Mastigocladopsis repens PCC 10914: one gene and its partner. Each later gene encodes a partner of the first gene's protein in a complex. Links are inferred from orthologs where the notes say so. Each region holds a gene or a part of one and is shown on either strand. Other genes may lie near its edges.

Region 1 (7,254 bases):
CAAAAAGCTCCTCATTGCTCAGAACTTCCTGTAAGCTGACTGCTAAAAGCTCCTAATCACCAATCTAATCGAAAATCTAAAGTTGCTCCGACTGCAACCTATAAGCAGAAAATCTACTAACAGGAAAAGATTCTGATAAAGGGACTGGTACAGGAACCTGGAGTACCATTCCTTCTCGTGCCATAATAGCACCAGGAAATTTCTCGGCGGCTTTTTGTCCTATACGATCCAAAAACTCATCGTCGTGGGATGGGTCGTGGTGAAAAATGACCAGAGTTTTGACATTAGCGGCTTTAGCTATCTTCACAGCTTCTTGCCATGTAGAATGCCCCCAACCAATTTTAGGTCTAGTTGGAGAATGATATTCTTCATCAGTGTAGGTACAATCGTAGATGAGAATGTCGGCGTTACGAGCTAACCATAGGACATTTTCATCTAGCCTGTCAGGATAATGCTCGGTATCGGTAATGTAAGCAGCAGCGCCACCACGCCAGTTAACTCTATACCCTATAGCTTCACCTGGATGTTTCAGTAGAGCTGTTTCTACAGTAACGTCATGAATGTGTATTGCTTGCCCCGGTATAACGTCGTAAAAATCTAAATCTGCTTGCATAATCTGCAAGGGCACAGGAAAATTTGGGTGCAGCATCTGGTCATTGAGACGCTGTTCTATGGTGGAACCATCAGGGGCGATCGCACCGTAAATATGAAAGATATTTCCCTTAATAAACCCTGGGGAAAAGAAAGGGAACCCCTGCATATGATCCCAGTGGGAGTGGGTGAAGAAAATATGAGCCTCTGTTGGCATTTTAGCCAACAGAGATTGCCCTAAAACGTGCAGTCCCGTGCCTCCATCAAAAATTAAGCGTTTGCCACCCACTTGCATTTCAACGCAAGGGGTGTTACCGCCATAACGAACGGTGTGTGTTCCCGGACAGGGGATACTGCCGCGAACGCCCCAAAAATGCACAGTAAATTGATTCTCTATCCTATACATGGGTGTTGCTTGCTGATCTGAACGGGCGATCAATACAAAAAAGGATTACTTATTTTGTTAAGTTTATTCTGTCTCACGGCTTTTGGTGGAGGAGGGATTTCTTGGTAAAACAGCATACCTCGTTTAAGGTTGCTTTTGTTTTCATAAATGAAAAATTTCAAGAGGTCAGTCTCATATTTTCCGAAGGTTTGCGTATAGTTTTTCTTCAGTGACGCTTCTACTTTATAACTTATATTTTCCTACAATGCATTGATTGAGCGTGATACAGTTGCCTTCATACAAAAAACACTTTACGGAAACTCAAAGTTCCATTGAGATAATTGATTCAATCCATTTGCATAAGTAAGATTGTATTGCAGTGGCGTTATACTGATGTAGTTTTTACGGATAATATGCACATCTATAGGTATATTTTGAGGTAGGTTTAAACCAACTGGAGGTTCCACATCTTCTAGAACTTCTCCCGTTAACCAGTAGTAAGTTTTACCACGGGGATCGACTCGCTGATCAAAGACATCTACGTAACGCCGTACTCCCTGACGGGTGATAGCAACTCCTGCAATTTCTTCCCATTTAACAGCAGGGATATTTATATTAAGTAACATCAAGTCTGGTAGAGGGTTTTTCGCCAGTTGTCCCACCAAGATTTTGGCAAAGTTGGCAGCAGGTTGAAAATCCTTATTTATATGACTGGTCAGACTCAGCGCTACACTGGGAATGCCTTCAATTAAACCTTCCATTGCTGCAGAGACAGTACCAGAGTAGAGAATTTCAGTTCCTAAATTAGCACCTTGATTAATGCCAGACAGAACTAAATCTGGTGGAGAATCTAACAAAGCCCACAGCGCCAACTTAACACAGTCTGAGGGAGTCCCATCACAAGCCCAAGCTTTGACAGCGGGATCAAAAATCGACTCGACCATTTCGGCGCGAATTGGTTGATGCATCGTTAATCCATGCCCAGTTGCCGAACGCTCCCGATCTGGGCAAACCACAGTGACATCATAACCTGCTTGAGCTAAAGTGTTTGCTAAGGTGCGAATACCTAGAGCAGAAATACCATCATCGTTGCTAATCAGTATTTTCATAAACATTAGTTAGTAGTCAATAGTTAATAGTTAAGAGTTAAGAGCCAACAGTCAAGAGGAGAGGTCACAGTTAAGAAGAACGCAGAACACAGAACACAGTCATCAGAATATCCCCACGGATAGAATCCTCTTGATTTAATAAGGAAAGACTTTCTTGGTCTCCACGGATCAATTCGGGGGCAATAGAGCCAAAACTCAAAACCAGAACTCTTAATTCATGCTCGAAGAGCGCGTTTAATATTCTGACGACTGAGTTCTGACTCCTGAGTTCTTTGTTGGTAAACAATTATCCTCCTTCTGCCTTCCTTGCGAAGCGGCTAAACTGGTAGAAAGAAGTTCGGGTTATACTATTGTCCTTGACAAATCAATGGCATATTACTAGATGTTATTTGTCCAGTAGTCCAAAAGTTTGGGCCCGTGACTAATGACTAATGACTAATGACTAATAACTAATAACTAATGACTAACAGTTTAGAGGCTCAACTTTTAGAACTGCGAGAGCAAGGAGAAAAAGCGATCGCCGCCGCTGATACGCTAGAACGGCTGGAGGAACTTAGAGTCGGCTACCTCGGTAAAAAGGGGCAGCTGGGGGCGCTGTTGCGGAGTATGGGGCAACTAAGTGCAGAGGAACGACCGAAAATTGGGGCGATCGCCAATACAGTCAAAGAAGCCCTGCAAAACAGCCTAGACCAGCAACGCGCAGCCTTGGAAGGCGCGAAAATTCAGGCACAGCTAGAGACTGAAGCTTTGGATGTGACAATGCCAGGAATTTACCGTCCTCAAGGTCGCGTCCATCCCCTCAATAACATCATCGATAAAGCGCTAGATATCTTTGTCGGTTTGGGCTACACCGTAGCTCAAGGTCCAGAGATGGAAACAGATTACTATAACTTCGAGGCTCTGAACACCCCGCCCGACCACCCTGCCCGTGATATGCAGGATACTTTCTACCTACCAGACGGGAATCTGTTGCGAACTCATACCTCTTCGGTACAAATTCGTTACATGGAAACCGAGGAACCACCCATCCGCGTCATTGCGCCAGGGCGAGTTTACCGGAGAGATAACGTAGATGCCACTCACTCAGCGGTTTTCCACCAAATAGAACTTTTAGCAATTGACGAGGGACTGACGTTTACTGACCTTAAAGGCACCATTAAAGTGTTTTTACAAGCAATGTTTGGCGACTTGCCCATTCGCTTCCGCGCGAGTTATTTCCCGTTTACAGAACCTTCCGCTGAAGTTGATTTACAGTGGAATGGGCGCTGGCTGGAAGTGATGGGTTGCGGAATGGTCGATCCAAATGTCCTCAAAGCCGTAGGTTACGATCCAGAAGTTTACACAGGGTTTGCCGCCGGCTTTGGTGTAGAACGCTTCGCAATGGTTTTACACCAAATTGATGATATTCGCCGCCTATATGCTAGTGACCTACGCTTTCTGCGGCAGTTTTAAGAAATTGGAACCGCAGATGAACGCAGATGATGATCTGCGTGCATCTGCGTTCATCTGCGGTAAAAAAAATAAAAAGCTATTTTTGAGAACAATTATCGCAGTGACCACAACGCCAGTTTTTGACTTCTTCCTCAAAACCAAACGCACTCAATAAAAAACCCCAACGACACTGCTTCGTCGTAAGATACTGATTCATCTGCTTCGTAGCGTGCAATTGTGTAACTTGCTCAGTTTTCGCACCCGATACGATAGTGTAATGGAAAGGGTCAAGCCACTGGAGTTGTCCGCTGCTGTGTAGTAGAGAAAGGGCGATCGCACCATCAGGAAATTCTCGCACTACAGAGTTCACTTCCCCTGTTTTGGGCAATTTTTTCAGAACTTGCTGTGCAGATAGTTGTTGCTGCTGCAACTTCTCCTCAAAAAACTTTTGTCTTTGCTTATCCTGTGGATCTAACCACCCGGTAGGTTCACTGATTAACATCAGCGCCTCGGCTGGTTTCCCATCTCGTCCAGCGCGTCCAATTTCTTGCACGTACTCTGAAATTAACAACGATGGGTGAAAATGAACCACCCACCGCACATCTGGCTTATTTATCCCCATCCCAAAAGCACAAGTACAAACGACAAACTGCATTTTTCCACTCAGCCATTGTGCTTCTATAGCGCGGCGTTCCTCTGCACCCAACCCCGCATGGTATGCATCTGTGGCGTAACCCATTTCTTGCAGCCATGCAGCCAAATCTTCGCTGTCTCGTCTTGTCCGAACGTAAACTAACCCAGTTTGTTTTGGCTTATCTTTAAGAAATTTTAATAATTGTTGCTTTCTGCCTGTTGGTGTCCAAGCTATACGCACAAAAGGATTAATATTAGATCGGTAAGGATTGATGCAAAAAACTTCTGGTTGCCGTAGCTGAAGAACTTCTCGAATTTTTTTTTGGGCTAGGGGGTCAGCGGTGGCGGTAAAAGCGGCTAGCGCTATATTTGTTCCCGGTGGTTTTGATTTGAGTAGCGCTGGTCGCACCGTCCCTAATCTTCGATAAGCTGGTCTAAAAGTCTCTCCCCACTGTACCAAACAATGCGCCTCATCGAGTATCAAGCCATTAATTACAAGCTGCGGCTGACACAACCTCTCCCACACGGGTTTGCTGAGGAGAGTTTCTGGAGACAGGTAAAGTAATCTTAGCTGTTGTCGTTCCAACGCTTGCAAAGTTTTACGCCGTTCGTGAGACGGCAACTCACTATGCAAAAGTGCAGCGGGTAAATGACGTTCCCGGAGTTCTTGCACTTGGTTTTCCATCAGCGCCACCAAAGGCGAAATAACGAGCGTTAATCCAGTTTGTAACAGTGCTGGAAGTTGAAAGCAAATCGACTTTCCCCCACCTGTAGGCATAATAATCAGCGTATCTTTTTTTGCCAACAAACTCTGGACGATTTCCCCCTGGGGTGGACGGAAATCTTCATAACCCCAAATTTTTTGAAATGCAGCGCGGACTTCATTCCAAGATGTTGTTGCAGAGTGATTCATGAGCCATAACAGATAGGGGTGATACTGAATATATCCTCTGCTTTTGCGCTACTGGCTCAGTGATTTTATCAGTATTATCGTCCAGCTTTTTTCTTTTCTTTGCGTTCTTTGCGTCCTAGCCTTCAGCACGCCACTTCGTGTCTATGCGGTTTGTTTATTTCAACAGACACGGGTGTACTTGCATACATAATCTGGTAAAGAAATCCCTGTGTTTAAACGCGGGTCAGCAACTGCTTCACCAGCAACCACTTGCAAAGGTAGAACACCTGCCCACACAGGCAAACTATAGTCTTCCTCATCATCCAGTGGTGGACCTGTCCGCACTTTGGCAGATGCTTCAGTTATTGGTAGGGAAAGCACCAAAGTTGCTTGTAATTCCTGACGATTAGGCGATCGCACCTCTGCCCATCTTTCTGGTACAATATGCTCAGTAAAAGCTCGCAGTGCTTCTAGCTTTTCTCCAGCGTCTTGCACTAGGGTAGCTGTACCAAATATCACCACAGAACGATAATTCATAGAGTGGTGAAAAGCTGACCGTGCCAGTACTAAACCATCTAGCAAAGTGACTGTCAAGCAAACTTCAATACCAGTAAGCAGAGAACGCAACATCCGACTTGCTGGCGAACCGTGAATATATAGTCTGTCTTCCACGCGACCGTAAGCAGTTGGAATCACAAACGGCTGATTATCTACAATAAATCCCACATGACAGATCAACCCTTCATCTAAAATCTCAGCGAATACCGTTATGGTGACAGACCAATTCCGGCTTTGCAAGGATTGGATCGCAGCGATTCTGTACTTTATATCGGTACATTTTCAAAAGTTCTGTTTCCTTCGCTACGGATTGGCTATTTGGTACTGCCAAAAAATTTGGTTTCTGCTTTTGCTCGTGCGAAGTGGTTGAGCGATCACCGAAGGTGGGCGCTCTGCGCCATCGCCACTTACCAATTCTAGAACAACAGGTGCTTGCAGACTTTATCGAGGAAGGGCATTTAGAACGTCATATTAGAAAAATGCGATCGCTCTACGATAGGCGTCGTCAGGCTCTTGTAAAGGCGTTAAACGTTCATTTTGGAGAGAAAGCAACAATTTTAGGGGAAAAGGCAGGAATCCATGTGATGGTGAGATTACACACCCCTTTTAGTGATGAAGAGATTATGCAGCGTGCTGCTTTGGTTGGTGTCGGGATGATGTCTGCTGCACCTCATTATCTCAGACCGCATTCTCAAGGTGAGTTTATCTTTGGTTACGGTGAACTGACAGAGCAGCACCTAGTTGAGAGCATTTGTAGGATATCTCAAATCCTCAACAGATGAGTAGAAAGTAGTAGCAGATGGGAGCTAGTTAATATTCAGACGATACGACTCGTTTAAATTCACAAATATGAAGGTTGTAAAAATCATCTGCAATGAGATGCGAACAAGAATGGAATAGATTTCGCAAGAATATGCAAGACTCCAGTAGCTGAGATTACGTAAAATACTCACGCTTCCCAAACATGGAGGATTGTTATGACAAATTCTTCATCAATTTCTAAATAACGCATAAATATCTGAACAGGAAAATTAGGACAGAACTATGCAAAGTAATGACAAAAAAATTGCTTTAGTCACAGGTGCAAACAAAGGACTTGGTTTTGAAATCAGCCGCCAACTAGCAAAACAAGAAATTACCGTGCTGATAGGTGCTCGTGATGAATCTAAAGGCGCTGAAGCGGCAGAGAAATTACAGGCTGAAGGGCTGGATGTGCAATCCATCAAACTTGATGTGACAGATACTTCTACCATTGAAACAGCAGGCAAAAAGATTGAGGAGCGTTTCGGTAAGCTCGATATTTTAGTCAATAATGCAGGTATCATACTTGACTGGGGTGTGAATCCGAGCGACCTTGAGTTAAATGTTTTAAAACAGACATTCGAGACAAATTTATTCGGTGCTTTTGCAGTACTAAAGGCAATGCTACCCCTAATTCGCAAGAGCAATGCAGGTCGCATTGTGAATATGTCGAGTACGCTTGGTTCCCTAACCGACACGCTTGATCCAAACTCACACTATTTCGAGTTTAAAGGGCTGTCATATCAAGCGTCTAAAGCGGCGCTAAATGAAATCACAGCCCAGTTTGCCAAAGAACTGGCTAATACGCCAATTAAAGTTAATTCTGCTTGTCCCGGTTGGGTGCAAACAGACAT
Region 2 (7,571 bases), 1.1 Mb from region 1 along the record:
TACAAGTACTGAGCAACTCCGTTTATTGGTCAATATATTTAGAGCAGGGGAAAATAACTTATGCGACTCATTCAGTCGAACCTTTTGACCGACTAGAACGTCATTTGCGTCGCCTGAGTCATCATGTTCCCAATATCACTGGTGAAATTCGTGTCCAATTACGTTTGATGTTTGAACCAGACTCACAAAGTCAGCCAGTAGAACATCCTAACAAGACCAGGGAGCAGTCTATACTCCCTCCTGAGTATCAAGCCATTTGCTGGTTAGTTAGTGAACGATATCTGCATTCTACACAAGCAGCGTTGCTAATTCAAGAATTGGTCAAAGAAGTCTTGGAGTCGTATCTTTTAATCGAACAAGGAACTTTTACACTAAAAGATTCTCATTATCGAGTTCCAATTATTTGCAAGCTTGATGTAGAAAAAATTGGGGAACGCTGCCAACAGAAGTTGCAAAATTGGCAGTCATTAGGTCCCCAAATTTCTTCTCCCTATCAGCGTCCATATTTGTTAATTAACATCCCAAACAGTCAAACAACTTCATCAGGAATAGATCCTCATTTAACTGAATGGATGAAAGGTTTTAGCCTGCGGCACATATCAGTGATTATAAATCAAGACGAAATCCAACTAGCTAGAATATTATACCCTCATATTTTAAATGGTACCATATTATTGCATGAGCCTGATCCACCCTTTGATAAATTACCAAAGACATTTGTAAATTTAGTAAAAAACCCTAGTTATGTCGCTGAAGCCAAAACTAGCTTAGTGGATTCAGCAGTTGCATCAAGCAGTATCCTCTCTAAAGAAGACTCTGCTATCTCTGCGGGGAATGTCGCTACTCATCAGCGACAAGTCCCGATTTCTCCTCATAAAGAACAAGCTCAGGAATTAACAAAATCAAATAATAATAACCTTGAATCTGAGACAGAAACTCCTACTCCTGCTACTTCGCAAAAAATATATAAAGTTATTTCTGTAGATGATAGTCCCACGATTCTCAAAGAAATTAGCCGCTTCTTAGAAGATGAAAATTTTTCTGTAGTCACAATTAACGACCCATTGAAAGCAGTTATGTCGATTATTCGGCACAAACCAGACCTAATTTTACTCGATTTGAACATGGAAGGCATAGATGGTTATGAATTATGCCGAATCGTCCGAAATAACTCAATTTTTAAAAAAACTCCCATAATAATGGTAACAGGAAACAGGGGTCTTGTAGACCGAGTAAAAGCAAGATTGGTGGGAGCCTCCGGATATTTAACTAAGCCTTTTACTCGTGCAGATTTACTCAAAATAGTGTTTATGCATTTGGCTTAATAATTTAGTTATGAGTATATAAGTAATAGCAAAAAAAGTGAAATTAGGATATCAGGAAACAACCCTAGGGATTAATATTATTAGGTTAATATAATTTATTTTTAATTTATTTTTAATAATACTTTCATTTTGAGGTTTGAATGATTTACCTATACTCCAATACGCTTGGTGATAAGCCTTTGTTCTCTCCTCCTGCATCCGTTCGCGCAGCGTGTCTGGAGGGCTCAGCTTCCCCTGCATCCGTTCGCGCAGCAGGTGTCGCTTTGCGACTCAGCTTGCCTCAATAGATAACTATTCTTAACTGAACCTGACCTATACCCCAATACCATTCAGTTAATTAAGAGCTTGTCCCAATGGGTGAGGAACTTCGTGGATTAGTTCTAGAATAGTCTGTGCATCGTGATTTAGCTTAGATCTCAGACAAGACAACACATGACATGCGTATCTCACTAAAGTGGTTGCAAGAACTAGTGGAGTTGAAACTTAGCCCAGAAGAACTAGCAGAAACACTGACATTAGCTGGGTTTGAGGTGGAAGATATTGAAGACCGCCGCACTTGGGCTGCGGGTGTTGTTGTGGGGAGAGTGCTGGAACGCCAACCCCATCCCAACGCTGATAAATTGAGTGTTTGCCAAGTCGATATCGGCACGGGTGAAACTTTAAATATCGTCTGTGGTGCTTCCAATGTCCGGGCAGATATCTACGTGCCGGTGGCAACTGTAGGCACTTACCTACCAAATATCGATTTAAAAATAAAACCCGCGAAACTACGAGGTGTCCCATCACAGGGGATGATTTGTTCCCTCAAGGAACTGGGTTTACCTAGCGATGTAGACGGAATTCATATTTTTCCCCAACAGAACCTGCAACTTGGGAATGATGTACGTCCACTGTTGGGTTTAGATGATGTGATTTTAGATGTCACTGCTACCGCCAACCGTGCTGACGCTTTAAGTATGGTTGGCATAGCGCGCGAAGTAGCAGCCCTGACAGGGGCAAAGCTGACGCTTCCCGAACCTGGTGAAGTCTCAATTTCTCAAGGTGGGTTTAATTTAGCTTTAAAAATTGCCGATACGCAAGCTTGCCCAGCATATATTGGTACAGTGATTGACCAGGTAAAAATTGCATCATCACCTGAGTGGCTGCAACAGCGTCTGCGTGCTGCTGGAGTGCGACCCATAAATAATGTTGTAGATATCACTAACTACGTCATGTTGGAATGGGGACAACCACTGCACGCCTTTGATGGTAACCGTTTACAATCTGTTGCTGGTATGGAGACCTACCATGGTACGTCTCTACAAATTGGTGTCCGCTTCGCCAACGCTGGGGAAACTCTCAAAACCCTGGATGGACAAACTCGCACCTTATCTACCCAAAATTTGTTAATCACCGCCAATAATAAACCTGTTGCCCTGGCTGGAGTCATGGGTGGTGAAGAAACCGAAGTGCATGATGGGACTCAAAACCTGGTATTAGAAGCCGCGCTGTTTGATTCTGTGGCAATTCGCCGTTCTTCCCGAAGCGTGGGATTAAGAAGCGAGTCTTCTGGGAGATACGAACGGGGAGTCAACCGCGCTGAGTTGGAAGTCTCCACGCGCCGTGCTTTGTCACTTATGAACGAACTGGCTCATGGAGTTATAGTACATCAGGAAATTGCTGACTCCCGTCCTGATCGGGCCACTTGGTCACGTTCCATTGAACTGCGTTTAGACCGAGTGAATGAGGTTTTAGGACCAATCGACTTGGGAGAGCAAACAGGGGAACTCCAAGGTGCAGATGTGGAACGTACCCTGACAGCACTAGGATGTCAGCTGACTCCCATAGACGACCAAAGGTGGACGGTTGAGGTACCTCCCTATCGTTATCGCGACTTAGAACGGGAAATAGACTTAGTTGAAGAAATTGCCCGTCTCTACGGCTACGATAAATTTTGCGACACCTTACCCGATAAGGCAGAAGCAGGTTATTTACCTGTTGAACAAGATCTGATACGCAAGTTACGAGCAGTATTGCGAGCAGAAGGATTGACAGAATTAATGCACTATTCCTTGGTAAAACCAGGGGAAGACAGACAAATCGTGCTCGCAAACCCGTTATTTGTCGAATATTCTGCATTACGAACCGACTTGATATCAGGGTTGATTGATGCATTTCAATACAACCAAGAACAGGGGAATGGTTCGCTCAACGGCTTTGAAATTGGGCGAATTTTCTGGCAAGAAGAAGAAGGTTTGCAAGAAGCAGATGCCATTGCTGGCATTATGGGAGGCGATATTTCCTCTAGCAAGTGGACAAAAAGCGGTCGCGAACAACCCATGACCTGGTTTGAAGCCAAAGGTATTTTAGAAAATGTATACCAACAGTTTGGCTTGCAAGTGGAATACCAACCTGATCGCAGAGATTCCCGCTTGCACCCAGGACGCACTGCTTCCCTATGGGTACGGGGTAACAGATTGGGTATCTTTGGGCAACTGCATCCCCAACTACGACAAGAAAAAGGTTTACCAGATTCAGTTTACGTATTCCAGTTGGATCTAGATGTGCTTTTAAATTCTCTAAACGAAGATGAAATCTTAGTACCGCAATTTAAGCCTTACTCTACCTATCCAGCGGCAGATCGAGATATTGCTTTCTTCGCACCTGTGAAGGTGACAGTTGCCGAAATTGAAAAAGCAATTACCAAAGCAGCTAAAGATTTACTGGAGTCTGTGGAATTGTTTGATGAATATCGCGGGGAGAACGTACCCCAAGGACAGCGGAGTCTGGCATTTCGCTTGATTTATCGCTCGAGCGATCGCACTCTCACCGATACCGAAATTGAACCAGTACACAACAAAGTCCGCGAATCCCTAGTGGAGAAATTCGGCGTTACCCTAAGAAGTTAAGACTCAAGAATCAAGAGTGAAAAATGAAGAAATTCTTTGCTCTTTCTTCTTTCTTCTTTCTTCTCTCTTGTGTCTTGTTTTTGAATTTTGAATGAGTGAATTTTGAATTGTAATATATAGCCATGCCTAAATACGTAATGTGGGGAACTTACTGCGAAGACGTTCTCGAAAAACGCGCCCCTTACCGTCAAGCACATCTAGACGGACTGGCGAAACAGAAAGAATCCGGTGTGTTGATGACTATTGGTCCTACCAAAGATTTAACTAAAGTTTTTGGTATTTACGAAGCCGAAGACGAAGCCACCGTGCGTCAGTTAGTTGAGGCTGACCCCTACTGGCAAAACGGTATCTGGACCGAATACTCTGTCAAAGAGTGGATTCAGGCATTTTGAATAAAAGGTACGGTAATTATGAAAGCATTTTCGTGTAAGAAAGCTTTGGAATTGCCTAGACTAGGAGAAAGGTTAAATACAACTGTATCAACTTAAACTTTTCTCAGGTTATTTGATGCATTGAGAAGGTGAGTCGTATGAACAAAATTTTGAAACGTACACTTATGCCCTGCCTCATGGCTGCAAGTTTAGCAGGTGTCACCTTAGTTCCTGCTCAACCGGCGTCTGCTGATAAAAAAATCCTAGAGGATATAGGTATTGGAGCAGGTGCTGGGGTAGTTTCTGGAGCTGTCCGAGGTCGTGGTAACGTGTTAAATAATGCCGTTAAGGGTGCTGCTGCTGGTGCTGCTGTTAATGCTGCCAATGGTGCTAGACGCAATCCCAGAAATCGGAACTTGGGTCAAGATGTTGGAGTAGGTGTAGCCGCTAGCACGGTGACTGGCACGATTACTCGCCCAGGTAAAGATACCCTTGGGGATGCAGTCGATGGTGGAGTAGCAGGTGCAGCTATCCATATCATAAGAAATAGAAAGTAATTCGTAATTTGGCATTAGCAACTTAGTTACGAATTATCCTTTGAGGATTGATTTTATACTTTTCCTCGCAGAGCTAGAGACGAGTTTTATTCTCATCCCTTCCAGGAACGTTCATAATTTACAATTAAACCGCCTCAGTTCAATTTTGAACTGAGGCGGTTTTGATGATATGAAAAGTTGTTAATGGATGGATTTTTTCTGGCACTTCAATAAAGTGCATAAAATGATTACCCAGAAATAATGTTACTTTAACTACCACGATGGCTATTAGTAACCACGAACGAGTTGGCAGGAGTTTCACTCTTTTAAATCAGGGCTTATACCCATACATAAAAAGGGAGATGCAAAAAGTTTATGGTGAGCGCTGGCTAACGGACGTTACATCATGTATGTCTGATGACGAAACCTTAAGATGTGACGCCAAAGATATTTTGCATGATGATAGTTCTGTTTTATTGAAAATAATAATTGGGCAGTGGGATCAGGTATTCAGTCAAAAACTAGGTTGTACCGGGCGTGCTTTAGTGAGTGAACTGGTTGAAGTCCGCAATACATGGGCGCATCAATCTCGCTTTTCAATAGAGGACACTTATCGCGCTCTCGACACGATTGCTCGACTTCTCAAGGCTATCTCTGCATCTGAGGCAAATGTTGCACAACAGCACAAGCAAGAAGTCCTAGCAATGCTCTGTCCTCAGCAAACTGAAAAAACCCCTAACACAGAAACACAGAGATTGGCTGAAATTATTAAACAACAAAGCTTTCAGAATGCTTCTCTTCTACGTCGTGCGCTGACACACCGTTCCTATGTCCATGAGAACCCCCAAGAAGGGGAACACAACGAACGCTTAGAGTTTCTCGGTGATGCTTTGCTGACTTTTTTAAGTGGCGAATATCTCTATCGACGTCACCCGGAAAAGGGCGAAGACGAATTAACTCGTCGGCGTTCCGCGCTGGTAGATGAAAAGCAATTGGCAAAGTTTGCAACTGAGGTTGGCTTAGACTTGAGAATGCGGTTGGGTAAAGGCGCAAGTTTAGAAGGAGGCTACCAAAATCCCAACCTACTGAGTAGCACCTTTGAAGCAGTCATTGCCGCTTACTACCTAGACAACAACTTTGATATTGAAGCAGTTCGTGGTGTTGTGGAACCGCTATTTGATTCTGTCCCTGAAAGTATTGTGGAGTTTCGCTCAAATGTAGACTCTAAAAATCGATTTCAGGAATGGGTGCAACGCAACATCACCCAAACACCACCCAAGTATGTCACAGTTCAAGCAGGTGGTTTATCTCATGCTCCAGAATTCATAGCTAAAGTATTTGTGGCAGATAAAGAGTACGGAGAAGGCAGGGGGCGTAGTAAAAAAGAGGCTGAAAAGGCAGCTGCTGAAGATGCGCTTGCTAGGGTGAAAGAACAAAAAAGGATGTAAACTAGGCAGGATTTTTACACCACACTTCACATTTCCACTGTCAATGGCAAAGTCACCGTGAAAGTAGAACCAACTCCCACCTGCGAGACTACACTAATCTCACCTTGCAATAGTTTTACCAGCCGTGAAACTATCGCCAAGCCCAAGCCGGTACTATCAGGAAGGAAGGACTTAGTGCCATAAGGGATGCGAAAGTAGGGTTCAAAAATGTGCGCTTGGTCTTCTGGTTCAATACCAATCCCAGTGTCGGAGACTGCAATAGTCCATTTGTCCACGCCCAAGGTTTTACACGTAATTTTTATACTTCCCGACTCTGTGTAGCGAATCGCATTACTGACAAGATTTGTTACAATTTGCTGCAACCGTAACGGGTCTGTGAGAACTTCTTCAGGAGCGCGTGAAGCGGAGCTATCGGCGCAAGCCGAATCGCACTCAACTCTCATTTGTAAATTTTTATTAGCAGCCAAAGGCTCCAACATTTCGGAGACATTTCTAATTAATTCATGCACACTGGTTGGTTCTGGCTGCAGTTTCATCTGCCCTGCATCATAACGGGAAATCTCTAGTGCATCGTTAATCAGGTGGAGTAATAGTCTCCCACTGCGTAGCACGCGCTCAACATGCTCTAGATGACTAAGGGTGTCTTTTTCCTCGGATTTTTGGCGTTGGAGGCGCAAAAACAAATCAGAGTAACCAATAATCGAAGTTAAAGGGCTTTTGAGTTCGTGTGCCAAATGCGATATGTTGTCTTGGTTTGCCCGCACCAAGCGAGTGAGTTCCTGATTGTTGAGGGTGAGTTGATTTTGCAACTGCTCTACTTCTGCCAATCGCTGTTGTGTGTAACTTTGGAAACAGTAGGCGATTGCTTCATCCAACACCATATCAATCAAACGCACAGCTCGCATCACGTCTTGTGCTGAGGCTTCCAGTAATTCTGATTCTAAAGTTCTAAATATTATGTTACGTAAGAGACGATACTCTCTTGCAATTTCTGCTGCATCAA

The links. Proteins that work in one complex are often made in the same cells at the same time.
Region 2: the proteins of pheS (region 1) and pheT are in contact, whole or in part, in a crystal structure (PDB 6P24), measured with the Escherichia coli proteins. The link is inferred for Mastigocladopsis repens PCC 10914 from one-to-one orthologs.

The regions. Positions count from the first base shown.
Region 1 is NZ_JH992901.1:1,884,882-1,892,135, forward strand. The notes cover bases 1,763-4,540. They hold pheS (phenylalanine--tRNA ligase subunit alpha), read left to right. Parts: upstream 1,763-2,544; coding sequence 2,545-3,537; downstream 3,538-4,540. Other genes in these bases: surE (5'/3'-nucleotidase SurE), read right to left, coding at 1,763-2,085; MAS10914_RS0110490 (RecQ family ATP-dependent DNA helicase), read right to left, coding at 3,614-4,540. Also shown: MAS10914_RS0110475 (MBL fold metallo-hydrolase), read right to left, coding at 77-997; more of surE, read right to left, coding at 1,288-1,762; more of MAS10914_RS0110490, read right to left, coding at 4,541-5,062; MAS10914_RS0110495 (pyridoxamine 5'-phosphate oxidase family protein), read right to left, coding at 5,222-5,839; MAS10914_RS31545 (SDR family oxidoreductase), read left to right, coding at 6,644-7,254.
Region 2 is NZ_JH992901.1:2,987,980-2,995,550, forward strand. Bases 1,393-4,487 are described here. They hold pheT (phenylalanine--tRNA ligase subunit beta), read left to right. Parts: upstream 1,393-1,762; coding sequence 1,763-4,213; downstream 4,214-4,487. Other genes in these bases: MAS10914_RS0115445 (YciI family protein), read left to right, coding at 4,336-4,487. Outside these bases: MAS10914_RS0115430 (response regulator), read left to right, coding at 1-1,325; more of MAS10914_RS0115445, read left to right, coding at 4,488-4,605; MAS10914_RS0115450 (hypothetical protein), read left to right, coding at 4,743-5,141; rnc (ribonuclease III), read left to right, coding at 5,885-6,568; MAS10914_RS0115460 (sensor histidine kinase), read right to left, coding at 6,595-7,571.